One region of the Xanthomonas sp. NCPPB 2864 genome, then DNA from elsewhere that is predicted to be linked to it. Evidence: predicted binding sites of a transcription regulator. Region 1 holds the regulator's gene; the other holds the start of a gene.
What was found. The regulator sigma-54, encoded in region 1, starts transcription at its own class of promoters, with help from an activator protein. The targets are predictions, from matches to a motif close to TGGCACGNGCNTTGC.

Region 1 (3,405 bases):
CTGCACCTTGTTGGGATAGATCACGTTGAGATAGCCGGCCAGCGACGGGCGGCGTGCGTTGTTGCTGCCGGCCTCGATCTCGCGGTGCTCGCCTTTTTGCCCGGCCACCCAGCGCAGCGCCAGCTTGTCGCGTTGCTGGTCGAACAGTTCGCGTGCGGTGATGCTGGTATTCATGCGGCGCTGGCCTGTGCTGGCGGTGCGTCAGTGAGCAGCGCCATCAAGGCGTCGGCATTGGGGGCGGCGCGCAACTGCTGACGGAAGTCCGCATCGGAGAACCGCTCGGCCAGTTCCGACAGCAGCATCAGATGCTGGTGGGTGTAGTGCGCAGGCACCGCCATCGCAAAGATCAGGTCCACCGGCTCGTCGCCGCCGAAGGCCACCGGGGTGTCCAGTCGCAGCAAGGCGCCACGCGGTTCGGTGAGATTGGGGCAGCGCCCGTGCGGGATGGCGATGCCGTGGCCGATGGCGGTACTGCCCAGGGCCTCGCGCTCGCATAGGTTGGCGTAGAGCTCGTCGGCACCGGCCTGGCGGCAGGACAGCAGGTCGGCGGCGGCATGCAGGACGGTGTCGCGATCGGCGGCCGGCGACACCACGGTGCGCACGGCCGCCATCAGATCGGTTAAAGGCATGAGGGCATCAAGCGGGAAGCGTCATGCGGGATTGTCGCGCACCTCGCGTGCATGGTGGTTACATTTCTTTTCCTTGTGCTTGAGCACCAGGCGGTCGAGCTTGTCGACCAGCAGGTCGATGGCCGCATACATGCTGGAGCCGCTGGCATCCGCGTGCAGGGTGCGACCGGGGAGGTTGACGGTGGCGACCACGTGATGGTCTGGCTTGCGAACGGCCAGCTGGGTTCGGACTTCACAGTGCTGGTCGAAATGGCGCTGCAGTCGCTGCAGCTTGCTTGCCACGTACTCCCGCAGCGCGGGGGTCACTTCAAGCTGGTGGCCATACGTCTCGATACGCATCGGATACCTCCATTGGTCGGTGGGCCAATGAACCTTTCCGGTGATCCGACTCACCCGGCGCAGGCCGGCGTTGCGGTGGGTGCAACGTCAGGCGATACGCACGCGTTCGTGGGAGGCGGAAATGTTCATGGCCTCACGATACTTCGCAACGGTGCGCCGCGCCACTGGTACGCCGGAGGTTTTCAGCAGATCGGCCAACTTGGCGTCGGACAGCGGTTTGCGCGGGTTTTCCGCCTCGATCAGGCGCCGGATCATGGCCTGGATGGCGGTGCTGGAGGCCTCGCCGCCGCTATCGGTGTCGATGCCGGAGGCAAAGAACGAGCGCAACGCGATGGTGCCGCGCGGGGTGCGCACGTATTTGCGCGCGATCGCGCGGGAAATGGTGGATTCGTGCAGGCCGAGCTCGCCGGCGATCTCGCGCAGGGTCAGCGGGCGCAAGGCCTGCGCGCCGAATTCCAGGAACCCGGCCTGGTGCTGCAGCAGGCAGCGCACCACCCGCAGCAGGGTCTCGCCGCGCGCCTCCAGGCTCTTGAGCAGCCAGCGCGCCTCCTGCAGCTGGCCGCGCAGGTAGCCGGCGTCGGACTCGCCGCAACTGCGGATCAGGTTCTCGTAGCCGCGGTGGATGGTGACCTTGGGCTGGGCGCGGCCGGCCAGCGAGGCCCGCCACACGCCGCGCTGGCGCCAGATCACGCAGTCCGGCACCACGTAGGTGTCCTGCGACAGGTCGCCGATCTGCTTGCCCGGGCGCGGGTCCAGCGAGCGCACCAGCTGGACCGCCTGCTCGACATCGGCAGTGGAGCGCTTGAGTTCGTGCGCCAGGCCGGCCACGCCGCTGCGCGGCAGGCGCTCCAGCGGGCCGGCGACGATCTGCAGCGCCAGCTCGCGCCCCGGAGTGGCCGGGTCGAGCACCGCCAGCTGCAGTGCCAGGCATTCGCCCAGAGTGCGCGCACCCACGCCGACCGGGTCGAAGCGCTGGATCTGGTGCAGCACGGTGAGCACTTCGGCCTCGTCCACCGCCGCACCGAGCGCCAGCGTTTCCAGAATCGCCGACAGTGGCTCGCGCAGGTAGCCGTCCTCGTCCAGCGCATCGATCAGCAGCGCGCCGATCTGGCGGTCGCGCGGCGACAGCGGGGACAGGTGCAGCTGCCACAGCAGGTGGTCGGCCAGGGTTTCTGATTCGGCCACGCGCTCGGCCGCATCGCCGGACTCGTCGTCGTCGAAGCTGCCGCCGCTGCCCGACCCGGTCCACTGCAGTTCGTCCTGTGACCAGTCGTCATCGCGCTCGGCCGGTGCCGGTTCCTCACGCGGGGTGTCGTCGGTGGAGGCGGCCGACGACGCGTCCACCGGCAGCTCGTTGGCCGCATGCGCGGCCTCGTCGGCCCATTCCAGCAGCGGATTGGTCTCCACCGCTTCGGCGATTTCCAGTTCCAGCTCGGTGGTGGACATCTGCAATAGCTTGATCGCCTGACGCAATTGCGGCGTCATGACCAACTGCTGTCCTAGCGATGTCTGGAGCCGGGCTTTCATGCGGGCACTGACTGGAAGAATCGATGGCGCGGCGACGCGCTCAAAGGCGGAAAGTTTCCCCCAGATACACGCGACGGACGTCGGGATTGGCTAGCAGCGCATCTGGTGCCCCCTGCGCCAGCACGCCCCCCTCGGCGAGAATATACGCGCGGTCGCAGATTCCCAAGGTTTCGCGCACGTTGTGATCGGTGATCAGCACGCCGATGCCGCGTTCCTTGAGGTGGATGATGATGCGCTGGATCTCGCCGACCGAAATCGGATCGACGCCGGCAAAGGGTTCGTCGAGCAGCATCATGCGCGGCTTGGCCGCCAGCGCCCGCGCGATCTCGCAGCGCCGCCGCTCGCCGCCGGACAGGCTGGCGCCGAGCTGGTCGGCCACATGGGTGATCTGCAGCTCTTCCAGCAGCGAGACCAGCTCCTTCTCGCGGCCGGCGCCATCCAGCTCTTCGCGCAGCTCCAGCACCAGGCGGATGTTGTCGGCCACGGTGAGCTTGCGGAAGATCGACGGCTCCTGCGGCAGATAGCCGACACCGAGCTTGGCGCGGGCGTACATCGGTTCGGCGGTGAGGTCGCGGCCGTCCAGCTCGATACGCCCGGCATCGGCCTCGACCAGGCCGACGATCATGTAGAAGCAGGTGGTCTTGCCGGCACCGTTGGGGCCGAGCAGGCCGACCACCTCGCCGGCCTCGAGCGTGAGGCCGAATTCCTTGACCACTTCGCGTTGCTTGTACTTCTTGCGCAGACCGGTGGCGACCAGCATTACTTCTTCCCCTGCGGCTTGGCCGCGGGCTTGGCGGCCGGCGCCGCCGCAGGCGCTGCTGCCGCCGGCGCTGCGGTCTTGGGCTGGATGATCGTGCGCACGCGGCTGCCGTCGCCGCCGCTCTGCATATTGCCGGTCTTGGTGTTGTAG
Region 2 (3,405 bases), on a different contig from region 1:
TCTTGGGCAGGAAATCGACGACGTACTCGGCGCCGCGGTACAGCTCGGTGTGGCCTTTCTGGCGCCCGAAACCCTTGACCTCGGTCACGGTGATGCCCGACACGCCTGCTGCGGACAGGGCCTCGCGGACCTCGTCGAGCTTGAACGGCCGGATGATGGCGGTGATCAATTTCATGCGCATACCCCGAATGGTGGAAAAGACCGGCCGGCATTGCGCCGCCCGGCGGTGTCATTCACCTGGATGCCAACCCCGGCATCCGCGCGTTCGCGATTACGCAGACCTCGGCCGATGCAGATGCATCCGCCCCGTGGGAGAGGTCAGGCCCGCGCGTCGCGAACTGTGTGCTCTCTCAATACCCCTTCGCTCCCCGGCCGGTGCCGTGGAGCGATCAAACATGTGCGGCGATGGCGGAGGTGGGAGGGGGAGCCTCCGCCATCACCGCGGTGGAACTCAGTTGCCGTAGTACAGCTGGTACTCCAACGGGTGGGTCGCAGCACGGAACTTGGTCACTTCCTGCATCTTCAGCGCGATGTAACCGTCGATGAAGTCGTCGCTCATCACGCCGCCGGCCTTGAGGAACTCGCGGTCCTTGTCCAGCGCTTCCAGCGCCTGATCCAGGCTGGAGCAGACCTGCGGGATCAGCTTCTCTTCTTCCGGCGGCAGGTCGTACAGGTCCTTGTCGCTCGGCGCGCCCGGGTCGATCTGGTTCTTGATGCCGTCCAGGCCGGCCATCATCAGCGCGGTGAAGGTCAGGTAGCCGGACTGCAACGGATCGGGGAAGCGCATCTCGATGCGGCGCGCCTTCGGGTTGGTGACCCACGGAATGCGGCACGAGGCCGAACGGTTGCGGGCCGAATAGGCCAGCATCACCGGCGCCTCGAAGCCCGGGACCAGGCGCTTGTAGCTGTTGGTGCCGGAGTTGGAGAAGGCGTTGATCGCACGTGCGTGCTTGAAGATGCCGCCGATGTACCACAGCGCCATCTGCGACAGGCCGCCGTAGCCGTCGCCGGAGAACAGGTTGACGCCGCCCTTGGTCAGCGACTGGTGCACGTGCATGCCCGAGCCGTTGTCGCCCACGATGGGCTTGGGCATGAAGGTCGCGGTCTTGCCGTTGCGGTAGGCAACGTTCTTGATGATGTACTTCATCGTCAGCAGTTCGTCGGCCTTCTGCACCAGCGAGCTGAACTTGGTGCCGATCTCGCACTGGCCAGCGGTGGCCACTTCGTGGTGGTGCACCTCGGTCTCGATGCCGACCTGTTCCAGCGTCTTGATCATTTCCGCGCGCAGGTCGTGCAGCGTGTCGGTCGGCGGAACCGGGAAGTAGCCACCCTTCACGCCAGGACGGTAGCCGCTGTTGCCGCCGTCGTACTTGGCGCCGGTGTTCCAGGCAGCCTCTTCCGAGCCGACCTGGAAGAAGGTGTGGCCCATGTCGTTGGCAAAGCGCACCGAATCGAAGATGAAGAATTCCGGCTCCGGGCCGAAGAACGCCTGGTCGGCGGTGCCGGAGGACTTCAGGTAGGCCTCGGCACGCTTGGCGATGCCGCGCGGGTCGCGCTCATAGCTCTGCATGGTGGCCGGATCGAGGATGTCGCAGGTCAGCACGATGGTCGGATCGGCGAAGAACGGATCCAGATACGCAGTGCCGGCGTCCGGGAGCAGGACCATGTCCGACTCGTTGATGCCCTTCCAACCCGCGATCGAGCTGCCGTCGAACATCTTGCCTTCTTCGAACAGCGCCGGCTCGATGATGTTGGCCGGGAAGGTGATGTGCTGCTGTACACCACGCATATCGACGAAGCGCAGGTCGACAAACTCGACCTTGTTGTCCTTGATCAGCTTTTCAACATTTTCCACGGACATCGGAAGAAACCTCTGCAGGAGTTAAGTGGCTCGTGAGCGGAACTACAGCAGGGACCATGCCAAGCGCCGGATCTTCACAAGTCCTTGATTTTGCTTGCATCGCTTGAGGCCGCTCACGTCTAGCTAGCACCTTTTAGGTGCTAAGCAATCGCATGGTGCACCGATATGGTGCATGCCGCAATGCACTATCCTGACGCCTCCCCCATCCCCTCTCCAGTCCGATGTCCGATCTGATTTCCGCCCTGCTGTTGGGCATTCTCGAAGGCCTCACCGAATTCCTGCCGATCTCCAGCACCGGCCACCTGCTGATCGCCGAACAATGGCTCGGACGCCGTTCTGACTTCTTCAACATCGTCATCCAGGCCGGCGCGATCCTGGCGATCTGCCTGGCGCTGCGGCAGAAGCTGTGGACCCTGGCCACCGGCCTGGGCCAGCGCGACAACCGCGACTACGTGCTGAAGATCGGCGTGGCCTTCCTGGTTACCGCGGTGGTCGGGCTGATCGTGCGCAAGGCCGGCTGGCAGCTGCCGGAAACCGTGCACCCGGTGGCCTGGGCGTTGCTGATCGGCGGGCTGTGGATGCTGGTGGCCGAGCACTTCGCCGGCAAACTGCCCGAGCGCGACGTGGTGACCTGGAAAGTGGCCATCGCGGTCGGTCTGGCACAGGTCGTCGCCGGTGTGTTCCCCGGCACCTCGCGCTCGGCCTCGGCGATCTTCCTGGCCATGCTGCTGGGCCTGAGCAAGCGCTCGGCGGCGGCGGATTTCGTGTTCATGGTGGGCATCCCGACCATGTTCGCGGCCAGCGGGTATGCCCTGCTGGAGATGTACAAGGAAGGTGGCTTCGGCAGCGAGAACTGGGCCGATGTGGCGGTGGCCTTCGTGGCGGCGACCATCACTGGTTTTGTGGTGGTGAAGTGGCTGCTGGGCTACATCAAGAAGCACCGCTTCACCGTATTTGCGGTCTACCGCATCGTGCTGGGCGCCGCCCTGCTGCTGTGGCTGCCGGCGCTGGCCTGAAACGGCCACGCGGTCGCGTGTCGTGCCGGCTGAGCCGGCGCGGCATGCGAGGCACATGGCCGGGCAGTGACTTGCGTCATTGCCCTGGCCGCGCGGTGGCGGTATCACTGACATATCGATCACCGGGAGCCGCCGCATGCGTGCCGTGTTGTTTGCCCCTGCACTGCTGGCAGCGGGCGTGACGGCCTGCGGGTCGAGCACGCCGCCGCAGGCGCCCGGATCCAGCGCCGACGCCGCTGCCGCCGAGCCGGCCGCGACCAGCTCAATCGCCGCCGACAACGCGCCACTGCAGGCCACGTTGCGGGCGCAACACTGGCAGCTGCAGCAGGCCAGCGATGCGCACGGCACTGCCTTGCGCAGCCTGTTCGTCGCCGGCACACCGCCCTTGCAGCTGGATTTCAGCGATCACCGCATCCAGGTCAGCCAGACCTGCAACGCATTGGGCGCCGACTACAGCGTGGCGCAGGCGCATTTGCAGATCGGCCGGGTGGTGTCGAGCAAACGCCTGTGCGCGCAACCGCGGCGGAT

Region 2: a site for sigma-54 is predicted at 1,909-1,923, ahead of glnA (type I glutamate--ammonia ligase). Genes of this name have one in related genera too.

The regions. Positions count from the first base shown of each region.
Region 1 is NZ_JBWWVS010000001.1:378,592-381,996, forward strand. Features, by position in the region: gene hprK (HPr(Ser) kinase/phosphatase) at 1-174, opposite strand, end outside; gene AC1KVE_RS01480 (PTS sugar transporter subunit IIA) at 171-629, opposite strand; gene hpf (ribosome hibernation-promoting factor, HPF/YfiA family) at 651-968, opposite strand; gene AC1KVE_RS01490 (RNA polymerase factor sigma-54) at 1,056-2,495, opposite strand; gene lptB (LPS export ABC transporter ATP-binding protein) at 2,536-3,255, opposite strand; gene lptA (lipopolysaccharide transport periplasmic protein LptA) at 3,255-3,405, opposite strand, start outside.
Region 2 is NZ_JBWWVS010000007.1:44,788-48,192, reverse strand. Features, by position in the region: gene AC1KVE_RS15060 (P-II family nitrogen regulator) at 1-175, opposite strand, end outside; gene glnA (type I glutamate--ammonia ligase) at 452-1,861, opposite strand; gene AC1KVE_RS15050 (undecaprenyl-diphosphate phosphatase) at 2,083-2,877, shown strand; gene AC1KVE_RS15045 (META domain-containing protein) at 3,014-3,405, shown strand, end outside.